One region of the Candidatus Neomicrothrix parvicella Bio17-1 genome, then DNA from elsewhere that is predicted to be linked to it. Evidence: riboswitches for the same ligand, from Rfam matches in the RefSeq annotation. Region 1 holds a riboswitch; the other holds the start of a gene.
What was found. Region 1 has a riboswitch for cobalamin ahead of MPARV_RS0107570 (S-layer homology domain-containing protein). Riboswitches for the same ligand answer to the same signal wherever they lie in the genome.
Positions count from the first base shown of each region.

Region 2: another riboswitch for cobalamin. It lies ahead of MPARV_RS25545 (hypothetical protein); the one in region 1 lies ahead of MPARV_RS0107570 (S-layer homology domain-containing protein).

Region 1 covers NZ_AMPG01000001.1:1,575,846-1,581,305, forward strand. Annotated here, with positions in the region: gene MPARV_RS0107570 (S-layer homology domain-containing protein) at 1-1,550, opposite strand, end outside; cobalamin riboswitch at 1,617-1,754, opposite strand; gene MPARV_RS0107575 (hypothetical protein) at 2,061-2,399, shown strand; gene MPARV_RS0107580 (hypothetical protein) at 2,951-3,148, opposite strand; gene MPARV_RS0107585 (hypothetical protein) at 3,147-3,647, shown strand; partial or broken gene MPARV_RS0107590 (RCC1 domain-containing protein) at 3,587-5,460, opposite strand, start outside.
Region 2 covers NZ_AMPG01000002.1:290,726-296,185, reverse strand. Annotated here, with positions in the region: gene MPARV_RS0109625 (ABC transporter ATP-binding protein) at 1-50, opposite strand, end outside; gene MPARV_RS0109620 (energy-coupling factor transporter transmembrane component T) at 47-1,207, opposite strand; gene MPARV_RS25545 (hypothetical protein) at 1,224-2,516, opposite strand; gene MPARV_RS24710 (hypothetical protein) at 2,503-2,640, shown strand; cobalamin riboswitch at 2,790-2,920, opposite strand; tRNA gene MPARV_RS0109595 (tRNA-Ile) at 2,979-3,051, shown strand; gene MPARV_RS0109590 (hypothetical protein) at 3,182-3,436, shown strand; gene aqpZ (aquaporin Z) at 3,462-4,229, opposite strand; gene MPARV_RS0109580 (DUF2510 domain-containing protein) at 4,325-5,065, opposite strand; gene MPARV_RS0109575 (hypothetical protein) at 5,071-5,460, opposite strand, start outside.

The sequences.
Region 1 (5,460 bases):
GGGGCGACGCCGGCGGTGATCTCGGACTCGACGAGCCAGGAGACAGCGGTGTAGTAGTAGTCGGTCGGCGCGACGTCGGTGAAGCTGTATGTCTCGGCGGGTTCCGGGCTTCCGGCGGCCTTCCAGAGGAACTGGGCCATCTGACCGCGATTCACGACGCTGTTCGGTCGGTAGAGGCCCGGGGCGACGCCGGCGGTGATCTCCGACTCGACGAGCCAGGAGACAGCGGTGTAGTAGAAGTCGGTCGGCGCGACGTCGGTGAAGCTGTATGTCTCGGCGGGTTCCGGGCTCCCGGCGGCCTTCCAGAGGAACTGGGCCATCTGACCGCGATTCACGACGCTGTTCGGTCGGTAGAGGCCCGGGGCGACGCCGGCGGTGATCTCCGACTCGACGAGCCAGGAGACAGCGGTGTTGAAGTAGTCGGTCGGCGCGACGTCGGTGAAGCTGTGCGGCGCGGGTGAGGAGCAAGAGACCGGGCAGTCGGTTTCGATGTGATCGGCCATGGCGGCGTCGACCACCGGGAACGCAACGTCACCCAGGCCCCAAAGGCCCTGGGTGGTCGAAAAGGTGTCGGGCAGTTCGCTGCCATCCTCCTGTGCCTGGAAGAACAGGCCGCCAACATCGGAGGGGTCCCCGGCCTCGCACGGGATCTGAAATGTGCGGAGGGCGGCGAGGCCCTCGGTGTCGGAGGCGCCCGTGACGGTTCGGAGGGCGGCGAGCACCAACCCGGTCGAGCTGGCATCGGCGGGCTCGGTGGCATCACCGAAGTACGGCCACCCGCCGGTCGAGGTGCGAACGCCGTCGAGCCAGGTCACGGCGTCGTGGTCCGGGGTGACCCCCTGGGTGGCCAGGCCCATCAGGGCCATGGCGCTCGAGTTGGTGTCGGGGCCGGAGAAGGCTGCGGCGTCGACGGCGGGACATGGGACGGCGGTGTCGGCCCGGTAGGCCACCCACGAACCGGTGTCGCACTGCTGGTCGGTCAGCCAGGCTTCACCGTCGGGGTCATCGTTGTTCACCGACGCCAACGCCAACAGCGCCAGGCCCTGGCGGAAGGCGCCGTCATAGGTTGGGTCGCCGCTGCCGTAGAGGCCGATGTCGGGCGACACTGTCCGCCGGGTGGCCTGGAGGCGTGCGACCAGGTCGGTCCCGCCGGCATCGGTCGGATCCTCGCCAAGGGCGACGTTGGCCAGGGTGGCCAGGGCCAGACGGCCGGGGTCGTCCCCGCCGTATGGGGCGACGACGGTGTCGATGTCGTCGTTGACCGCGTCGAGCATCTGCCGGGCGGTCGGTCCTTCGGCGCCGGCTGCGGCAAGCCCGATAATGCCCTGAAGCGTCATGCCGTAGTCGGCCTGGCCCGGGCTGTATCCCTCGATCACCCCGTCGGCGTTGACCTGGGCGGCGAGCCAGCCGGCCGCCGACGAGCCCGGGTTGTTCGGCGGCGCCGCAGCGACCGGATTGATCAGGCCGAGTGTCAGCAGCACTGCTGCGACGGTCGCCATGGCGGCTGGACGTCGAGCGGGGCGCACTCGCTGGTGGGTGATAGATGACATTGGGGCCTCTCCCGGGTACGACAGCGGGAGGGTGTCCCGCTCCGAACCGCAATTCCTCGACGGTTAACAGGGGAGCGCACGGGGTCAGGCATTCCGACTCGTGGGGCGAACCCCACCTACGGCTGCGGGTCAGCGCCGGATTTTGACCGGCTTCCCCTGTCCTCGTGTGATCTCAGCCAGACAAGCACAGCTGGCGGTTTAACGCAAGCTGCGGCGAACGGCTGAGCCCGAAGTCACCGCCGCTGCTCAGGTTGTGACTTGGTTCGATCTCGCCGAGGCGCCACGACGGTCGAACCACCACTCGAGTGGCGCTCGGAGCACCGGATCACACCCATCCTCATCTGTCGCCCCACTCTGAGCCACACCCGCCCAACAACCCACCGGCTCTCACCGATTTCACACCAGGGATCCGTTCGACACCCTGCGAACGGCATTGGCTGGTGTATCCGCATACTGAGAGGTCATATTCAAACTATGGATGCCGATGGGGCGAGGAGTGCCACCCCATCGTTGCTGCCGATCCTACGATCCCAGCAGCAGGCCGAGATCTTGCCATCGATCATGGGCGCGCCGGACGACGAATTCTCGGTGGCCGACTTGGGTCGGCGGACGGGAGCGCCTTACTTCGGGGGTCTTTCGGCGATCCTCGTACGAGCGTTTCCATCGGCACCCGGCACAGCACTGGCTGACATCGAGGGCATCGAGCGCGCCTACCTGTTCGGATCGTGGACGGCCCGGTTCACCGGACACGACGGGCGGCGGACGGTCAATGACGAAGGGCCCTTCCACCACACCGTCACCTCCCGCCCACTGGTGCCAATCGACCTCGACCGAACCCTCGTTAAGTAAGGTCCGACGGCCCCGCCGTCGATGACTGCTCTGGTCTGGGAAAGCGCCCGGGTTGCTGTCGACAGCGCCCGCCCGGCATCCGGTTCGGTTTTCTCTGCTTTGGACGGATCGAAGTACTGGGCCGCGTGGCGGCCCTGGCGGAAGCGTTCATAGATGGCCTTGTTGAAGTCGTCGGCGGAGATCCGCTCGAGCTCGATCCGACCGACGAGGAACTGGATGGTGTTCGCTCCCTCGGCCCAAGCCAAATCGGGGACCGTACCAGCGAAGCGATTCGAGAGGCCCGGCCACGGCACTCTCGAGCCAGGCCGCCGCCGACCCACCGATCGGCAACTCCCCAGTGCCCCCATTGTCAAACAGTCCGACCAACCACGCGACTTGGCTCGACTCACCATTTCCTCGTCCCACCGGGCAGGTCACTTTACGCCCGACACCCTGACAGCGCGGCGCTCAGGGCCGCTGACGCTGCAGAGGTGCTGCTACGCCTGACTGCGGGTCGACCTGCGAACTCTTCGCATGCAGCTAAATCCGTCGCGTTGCGAGGCTCCGGTGACTCAGGCGCGGCTCACCGGGAGCCCCCACGTAGCGCCGAGCGCGAAGTTGAAACGGTTGCGCTCGCAGCATTCGTCCCACCTCGCCCGGTCAACCGGCTCGGCCCCCATCTCCACTGCCAGCATCAGCACGTTCTCGATGAGCACACGGCCGGTCGGATAGTGCGGCGAACTCTTGCCATCCAGATGGAGGTGCGCCATGAGCCCGATGATCGAGGATTCAATCGATCGATCGCAGTCGAATTCCTCTGATCGGCTCGAAGTGTGTGAGCCCCGGGTCTCGGGCCGGGTGAAGCCCATGGCCACCAGCGAGGTGACCGACGCTGAGGATGGAACGGCGATCGACGCTGATGTCGGCGACACGATCCTGCTGGCTGTGTTGGATGATCCCACGACCGGCTACCGGTGGGAGCTCGAGCCCGTGACCGGCGTATCCATCGTGCTGGACGAAGCGGGATACGAGACGTCCAGCGGCGAGGCGGGCAGTGGCGGCGTGGCTACCGAGCCTGAGCGTCGCCGCCGCAGGAACGACCGCGATCGCCCTAAAGCGATGGCGGCCATGGGAAGGAGACGCCTCCATCCTCAACCGCTTCACCGTGACAGTCGACGTGCGGTTGGACTGACCGCGCTAGTACCCCGTCACAACCGGACCACCGGTGTGGGCGTCACCCTGTCGATCATGGAACCATCCCCGAGCTGACCGGAGGAGTTGGATCCCCAGCAGTACGCCGTACTGTTTTTCTGGAGCGCACACGAATAGGTGCCGCCCGCGGCCACGTCGGTCACCCCGTCGAGCCAGGGCACCGCGGTGGGTGTTGTTCGGTCGGTGGTGGTGCCGTCCCCGAGCTGCCCGATGTAGTTGTATCCCCAGCAGCCCACGGTGGCGTCCTGTTTGATCGCACACTCGTGATTACCCCCAGAGGTGATTGAGGCGACTCCGGCGATACCGGTCACGGGGGCTGGCGTCGGTCGGTTGGTGGTGGTTCCATCACCGAGCTGACCGTAGGCGTTGTTTCCCCAGCAGTCCACGTTGCCGTTCTGTTTGAGCGCACACGAATAGGAGGAGCCAGAGGTGATCGAGGCGACTCCGGCGATACCTGTCACGAGGGTTGGCGTCAGCAGCTCGGTGGTGGTCCCATCACCGAGCTGCCCATAGTCGTTGTATCCCCAGCAGGCCGCGACGCCGTTCGGCTTGGACGCACACGAATGTCTCACGCCGGCATCGATCCCACTCACACCGGAGATGCCGGTCACGGGGGTTGGCGTCTTCTTTAGGGTGGTGGTGCCGTCCCCGAGCTGACCGTGGGCGTTGCTTCCCCAGCAGTCCACGTTGCCGTTCTGTTTGAGCGCACACGCATGATCGCTGCCTGCGGTGATGGCGGTGACCCCGGTGAGCCCGGTCACCGGTGTGGGGGTCAAGCGGTTGGTGGTGGTGCCATCACCGAGCTGACCGAGGGAGTTGTCCCCCCAGCAGGCCACGGTGCCGTTTCGTTTGAGCGCACACGAATACTCGCGGCCTGCGATGATGGCGGTGACCCCCGTGAGCCCAGTCACCAGGGTGGGTATCAACCGGTCTGCCGTGGTGCCATCACCAAGCCGACCACTGCCGTTCTCCCCCCAGCAGACCACGGTTCGGTTCTGTTTGACCGCGCACGTATGCTCCGAACCGGCGCTGATCGCAATCACTCCGGTGAGCCCGGACACCTGGGTAGCCGTTAACCGGCTGGTGGTGGTGCTGTCACCGAGTTGACCGTCGCCGTTGGCCCCCCAGCACCATGTGGTGCCGTTGTGTCTGAGCGCGCACGAATGAGAACCGCCGACGTCGACCGCAGCAACATCGGGCAGCCCGATAACCGGGTAGGGCGTCAAGCGGTTGGTGGTGGTGCCGTCACCGAGCCGACCGTCGCCGTTGGCCCCCCAACGACGCAAAGTGCCATCCTGTTTCAACGCACACGAATGAGCTTCGCCGGCCGTGACTGCCTTGACTGCGGTGAGGCCGAGCACCGGGGTGGGCGTCGACCGGTTGGTGGCGGTGCCGTCACCGAGCTGACTGTTGCCGTTGTAGCCCCAACAGGCCACCGTGGCGTCCTGTTTCACCGCACACGAATGACTTTTCCCGGCGGCGATAGTGGTCACGCCGGTGAGACCGGACACCGGCGTGGGTGTCTTTCGGTCGGTGGTGGTTCCGTCGCCGAGCCGACCGTTGCTGTTGGAACCCCAACACACCACGGTGGCATTCTGTTTCAGCGCGCACGTATGGTCGGATCCGGCGCTGATCGCCTTCACTCCGGTCAGCCCGGACACCGCAATGGGCACCGACCGATTGGTGGTGGTCCCATCCCCGAGTTGCCCGCTGCCGTTGAGCCCCCAGCAGGCCACCGTGGCGTTCTGTTTGACCGCACAGGTGTGAGCGGACCCCTCCGCAATGGCGGTCACCCCTGACAGCCCGGACACCGCAGTGGGCACCGACCGATTGGTGGTGGTCCCATCCCCGAGCCGACCGTCACCGTTGT
Region 2 (5,460 bases), on a different contig from region 1:
ACCGGAGTGTCCGTCGCATAGGCGAAGGAGACGTCGTCAAAGCAGATCATCGGTCCGCCCCGGCGTTGGGGAGGGGTACCGGCGGGGATGTGGGCGTCGGGCCACCGCCGGAGAAGGCGGCACAGCAGTAGGCGACCGCCAGTCCGGCGATGGCGATTATCGCCAGAGGTGGTGCCTCGGGCGGGTTGGTGCCGGGAGCCAGGACCACTGCGTTGAGTCGTGCCTGGACGATGCTTCCACCCAGCGCCGCAAGGCCACCGGCGACCAGTACCCAGTCGGAACCGGTCCAGGCCAGCGGCCGATATCGCGTGCGAACGCTGCGCTTGGATGCTCCCCGGAGTGCGAAGGTGATCAGGATCGCACCGGCGGCCATTGCTGCGGCACCGACCACCCGCGAACCGCCGGCATTCAACATCATGAAGGCGCCAAGTGATGCCACGACCACGGCGGCTGTGAGCAGCCATGTTGCGGTACGTCGAGCGCCCGGATCCTCCCCGGGACGTCGCCCGCCGTAGCCACGGGCCTCCATCGAGGCGGCCAGGGTGAGGGAATGGTCGAACGAGCCCTCGAGCACGGCCGTGATCGAGCCGCGCATCCCCCGGATGCCGCGGTGCGGCCGTCCCCGCAGCCGTCGCGTCTCGGCGAGTCGCCGCACATGTTCGGCTGCCGCGGGGGTCACCGTGAGGGCCACCGTGGTGATGACCCCCAGCTCGGCCACCCCATCGGGCAGGGCGCGGACGGTGCGATGGGGGCTCACCAGCGACGCCGGCACCGTGAAGGCGGCCAGCAGCGCGATCAGCCGCAGCGATTCCACGACACCGGTGAACATTGCGCCGGTGGTCACCGGCCCGCCCACAGAAACCCCCGCCATCCAGGTGGGCAGGTCGAGCGTCGGGAGGGTCAGAAGCACGGTGCCGGGGGTACGCGGGGCGAAGGCGGCCACCAGGCCCAGACGCAACACCCCCATGATGACGGCAAAACTCAGCACGTACCGCTGGATCCGAGACCATGGCGAGTCGGGGTCGGCCCGCGCGACGACCACCTGGGTCGCCACTGCGATGACCAGTGCCAAGACGATCACGTTGGTGGTTCGAAGTGACGCGCCCGCGAGCAGCAGGCTCCAAATCCACCAGGCCCCCGGATGGCCGGCATCACCGGGATCGAGAACCTGAGCAGGATCCTTCACGCCCAACGAAGAGTGCTTCACGTGTGTCGACCCGGCTTCACGACAAGCGGCGTCGCCGGAGCCACCTGGCCGAGACGAACGAGCCGCCGATGGCGCCGATCCCGATACCGGCGCCCCACCACCCGGTCGATGAGGACTGCTTGGAGCCGGGCACCGTCAAGTCGCCCGCCTGGGCCACGTTGGTGACCCGGCCAATGTCTTCGCCGTCACCTCGGGCCAGGGTGGTGGGGCCCCCTTGCGGTTTATTGACTGCGGAGGTCGTGGTGAGACTCGAAGACGCGGATGTTGGCGATGCGGATGTCGGGTTTGCCTTGGCCCCGTCGACGGTATCGCCCGCTTGGGGCAGCGTGGCGGTGCGGCCGGTAGGTTCGACTGCAAGCAATTGAGGCGTTTGGTTGACGCTGCCTTGCCGTGGACCGGTCGGCGAACCGGGTGGTTTGGCGGCGGTCGGCGAGCCTGCCGCCGGCGAACCGGGTGGTGAGGTGGCGGTCGGCGAACCGGGTGGTGAGGTGGCGGCCGGCGAACCGGGTGGTCTGGCGGCGGTCGGTGAGGTGGCTGTCGGCGGGGTGGGTGGTCTGGCGGTGGTCGGTGAGGTGGCTGTCGACGGGGTGGCGGACGGCGCGCGAGTTGTTGGCGATGCCACCGGCCCTTGCGGGGGAGCCGTCAGGCGGGTGGGAGCGGAGGTGGCAGGTTCCTTGGTCGCCTGGGTGGTTCGGGTCGCCTGGGTCGCCTGGGTGGTTTGGGTGGTTCGGGTCGCCTGGGTGGTCTGGGTCGCCTGGGTGGTTCGGGTCGCCTGGGTGGTTTGGGTGGTTTGGGTCGCCTGGGTGGTCTGGGTCGCCTGGGTGGTTTGGGTGGTCTGGGTGGTCTGGGTGGTCTGGGTGGTCTGGGTGGTCTGGGTGGTCTGGGTCGTCTGGGTGGTTTGGGTGGTCGGAGGAGGAGGTGGCGGGCAGATCCGCTCACGGTCGGCCGGAAAGCGGGGTGACGGCCCGCTGGCCGCCAGGGTTCCTTCGGTCTGGAACCGCCAGCCCTCGACCGAACTGTTGGTCATGCGCCTGCTCGCTGGGCCCGTGTTGCTGAACACCCAGCTTCCGGATCGGCCATCCCAATAAGACCAATAGGCATAACTGTTGCCCGTCTGCTCGCCACAGCCGGTTGCCGGATAGCCATCGATGGAACACAGCAGACCGGACCGGTCGTAGGTCGGCGGCGGCGTATTCAAGATTTGAGCTCGTGCGGCCAGGAACTCCGCACCGTTCCTCACGCTGGCGTTCACTTCGAAGCAGCGGGCATCGGGCACGGCCGACGTGCCGGTGTCAATGACCACCGCCACGCGGGTTCCACCGCCGGCGCTGGGCGAGCAGGGGGCACCGGGTGCCGCCCCTGCGGGGGCTGCGACCCACGCCGGCGCCACCAAGGCCGCCAGAGCGAAGACGGCTGCCCAGCGTCTCACCTGATACCCATCCGATGCCGTGCAATCAGTAGCTCAGCGCCAAGTGCAGGCCACGGGGATCGCTTGTGCGCCTCGGCGACTGCCTGCATGGTTCTCTCCCGGGCACGGCGACGGGAGGAAAGTCCCGCTCCGAACCGCGCTTCCTCGACGGTTGACTTGGGAGCGCACGGGCCCGGCATTCCGGCTTGTGAGGACTGGCCTCACCTACGGCTGCGGGTCAGCGCCGGAATCTGACCGGCTTCCCCGAGACCTCGTGTGATCGAGGCCAGTCAACCCGATGGGAGCTCCTGGCGCAAACCCAATGGGCGCCACTGGGCAGGTCGCTACCATGGCCGGGCGTTCGGGCCTGTAGCTCAGTGGTGAGAGCAGAGGACTCATAATCCTTCGGTCGTGGGTTCGATCCCCACCAGGCCCACCCGAATCGACCACACAGCCCTTACCTTGTTGGTAGGTCCTGAGCAAGACTTGGGGCTGACCGCTCGACATGGCGGCCAGGGCTCGACCCAGGTCGGATCAGTGCGTTTCGGTGGGCGTTTGTGGTGCTCGTGCCGCTCTTGCCCCTGCTGGTGGTGCTCGACCACTTGCGGATGCACGGTCGACCGGGACTTCTGGGCGCGATCAGCACACCGCTGGTCTGGGTCTTCGGCGTGTTTCGGGTTGGTTTGCTGAGCCTCGTCGCCCCTGCCCTCCCGCGGCCGGCCTCCCGACGCAACGTGTGGTGGGTGATGGCCACGGTGGTGACCGCCGCAGGGGTCACCACCGTGTTCGCACGTGTCGAGTTGGCCGGGCGCCGGCGCTGAACACCCGCTCGGCCAACGGAACGCCTTACCGGGTGGGTTCGGGCGAGGCGATGGTCGGCACGATGACGTCCTCGGGGTCGCCGACGAAGTAGCGGTGGATGAGGGCGCCGATGGCGGCCCCAAGAATTGGCGCAACCCAGAACAGCCAGAGCTGCCCCAGCTGGTCGGAACCGGCGAAGATCGCCTGCGAGGTGGAACGGGCCGGGTTGACCGAGGTGTTGGTCACTGGAATGGAGATGAGGTGGATGAGCGTCAGACACAGCCCAATCGCCAATCCGCCCATGCCGGGTGCGGCCCGCTTGGCGGTGGCCCCGAGGATCACGATGAGGAAGACGGCGGTGAGAACCACCTCGACGGTGAACGCGGCGCCCAGGGAGTACCCGCCCGGCGAGAACTCGCCGTAGCCGTTTGAGGCGAATGCGCCGGCACCCTTGCCGATCTTCCAACCCGCCTGACCCGATGCGATCAGGTAGATCACCGCTGCACCGATGGTGGCCCCGATCACCTGGGCGATGATGTAGCCGATGGCCTTGATCGGCTCGAAGCGACCGCCGACGACGAGCCCAATGGTGACCGCCGGGTTGAAGTGACCACCGGATACGTGCCCGACGGCGTACGCCCCGGTCAGTACGGTCAGCCCGAATGCAAAGGCGACTCCTGCGAAGCCGATGCCGAGGCTGGTGCCGTTGGCTCCCGTGCCAAAGTCGGCGGCCAGCACTGCGGCGCCACAACCGCCCAGCACCAACCAGAACGTTCCGATCATTTCGGCGGCGAGCGCCTTTGGGTGAAACATGGTCATCCCTCCCGTCGAGGAGGCCGGCGTCCGTCGCCGACGCTCCGACGAAGTTAACCGAGGCCTGGGTCCACAGCGGGGATGATGGGAAGTGCCTACCGCCCGAAGAACGAACTGATCGCGTCGCTGAGCGGATCGACACCCGCAGTCGATCGGGTCACGGTCGACTGGCCCGGACCGGTGATGGGATCGCGACTGCGTATGCCGTTGCGGGCGACGTGCTCGGTCCACTGCGCACCGTCCCAATAGCGATGGGTGAAGCGGTGGGTGGGATCGGGGAACCACCCCGCCGGTCCGGTTGCCGCCCTCGACGTGGCAGGGCCAGAGGACGCGGCGGGGGCTGAAGCCGGTGTTCGGCCCGTGGGACGGGTTGAGGACCAGCCGGTGGTTTCGGTGCCGGGGTGATGGGAGGGCTCGGGAATCAGGCTCTCGGCCGTTTGGAACTTCGGGGCCGCCACCCGGGAGCCAACCGTGTACCGCTCGCCGATCGTCGAGACCTCGCTGACCGGAATGGGCGCGGCGTTCAGGCTGAGCCGGTTGGCGGCCGTGTTCAGCCGGGAGGCGAAGGTGCGTGCGTCGGAGCCTTTCCTGACCGGCACGGGCACCGCCATGGTGAAGCCGTCCCCGGTGACGACGAGGAACAGGCCACTTTCACCCCGACGGGAGCGAAGCACTTCCTGAGTGGCTTCGTCCAGCGTGATGCGGCCCGCAGCGGCGTCACGGCGCAACGCAGCCGGCGTCTTGACCGACGCCCGGGCATCGGTCAGTGGATGGTCATCGGTGCCGTGCACGATCCGGTCACCGGTGACGCGTACTCCCCGAAACGTACGTTCCACCGGAGTCAGTCCTCGAGCCAGGCCGGCGCACGGTCCAGCAGAAACTCGCTGACCACACCGCACTTCTCCAGCTCGTCGGCCAGGTTTTCGGTACCCATGAACACCTGGCCGAGCGATACCTCAACCCGCGCGACGATGGTGAGGCTGCGCTCGGCGGGGTCGGTCACCGAGGCGTAGGTGTCGATGGCTGAGACCTCGATGGGCAGGTCGGTGCCGCCCACCCCTGCCAGGTCGGTGGCCAGAACCAGCAGGTCGGGGCCGGAGGGCAACGGCGGGAGCGACCATGTGAAGATCAGCGGGATCGTGAATCGATCCTCCGGCTCTTCGGCCTCCCGTAACTCCATGATGTGGTCCTCGAAGGCCAGCAGCACCCGAGGATCGAGTTCGACGGCCAC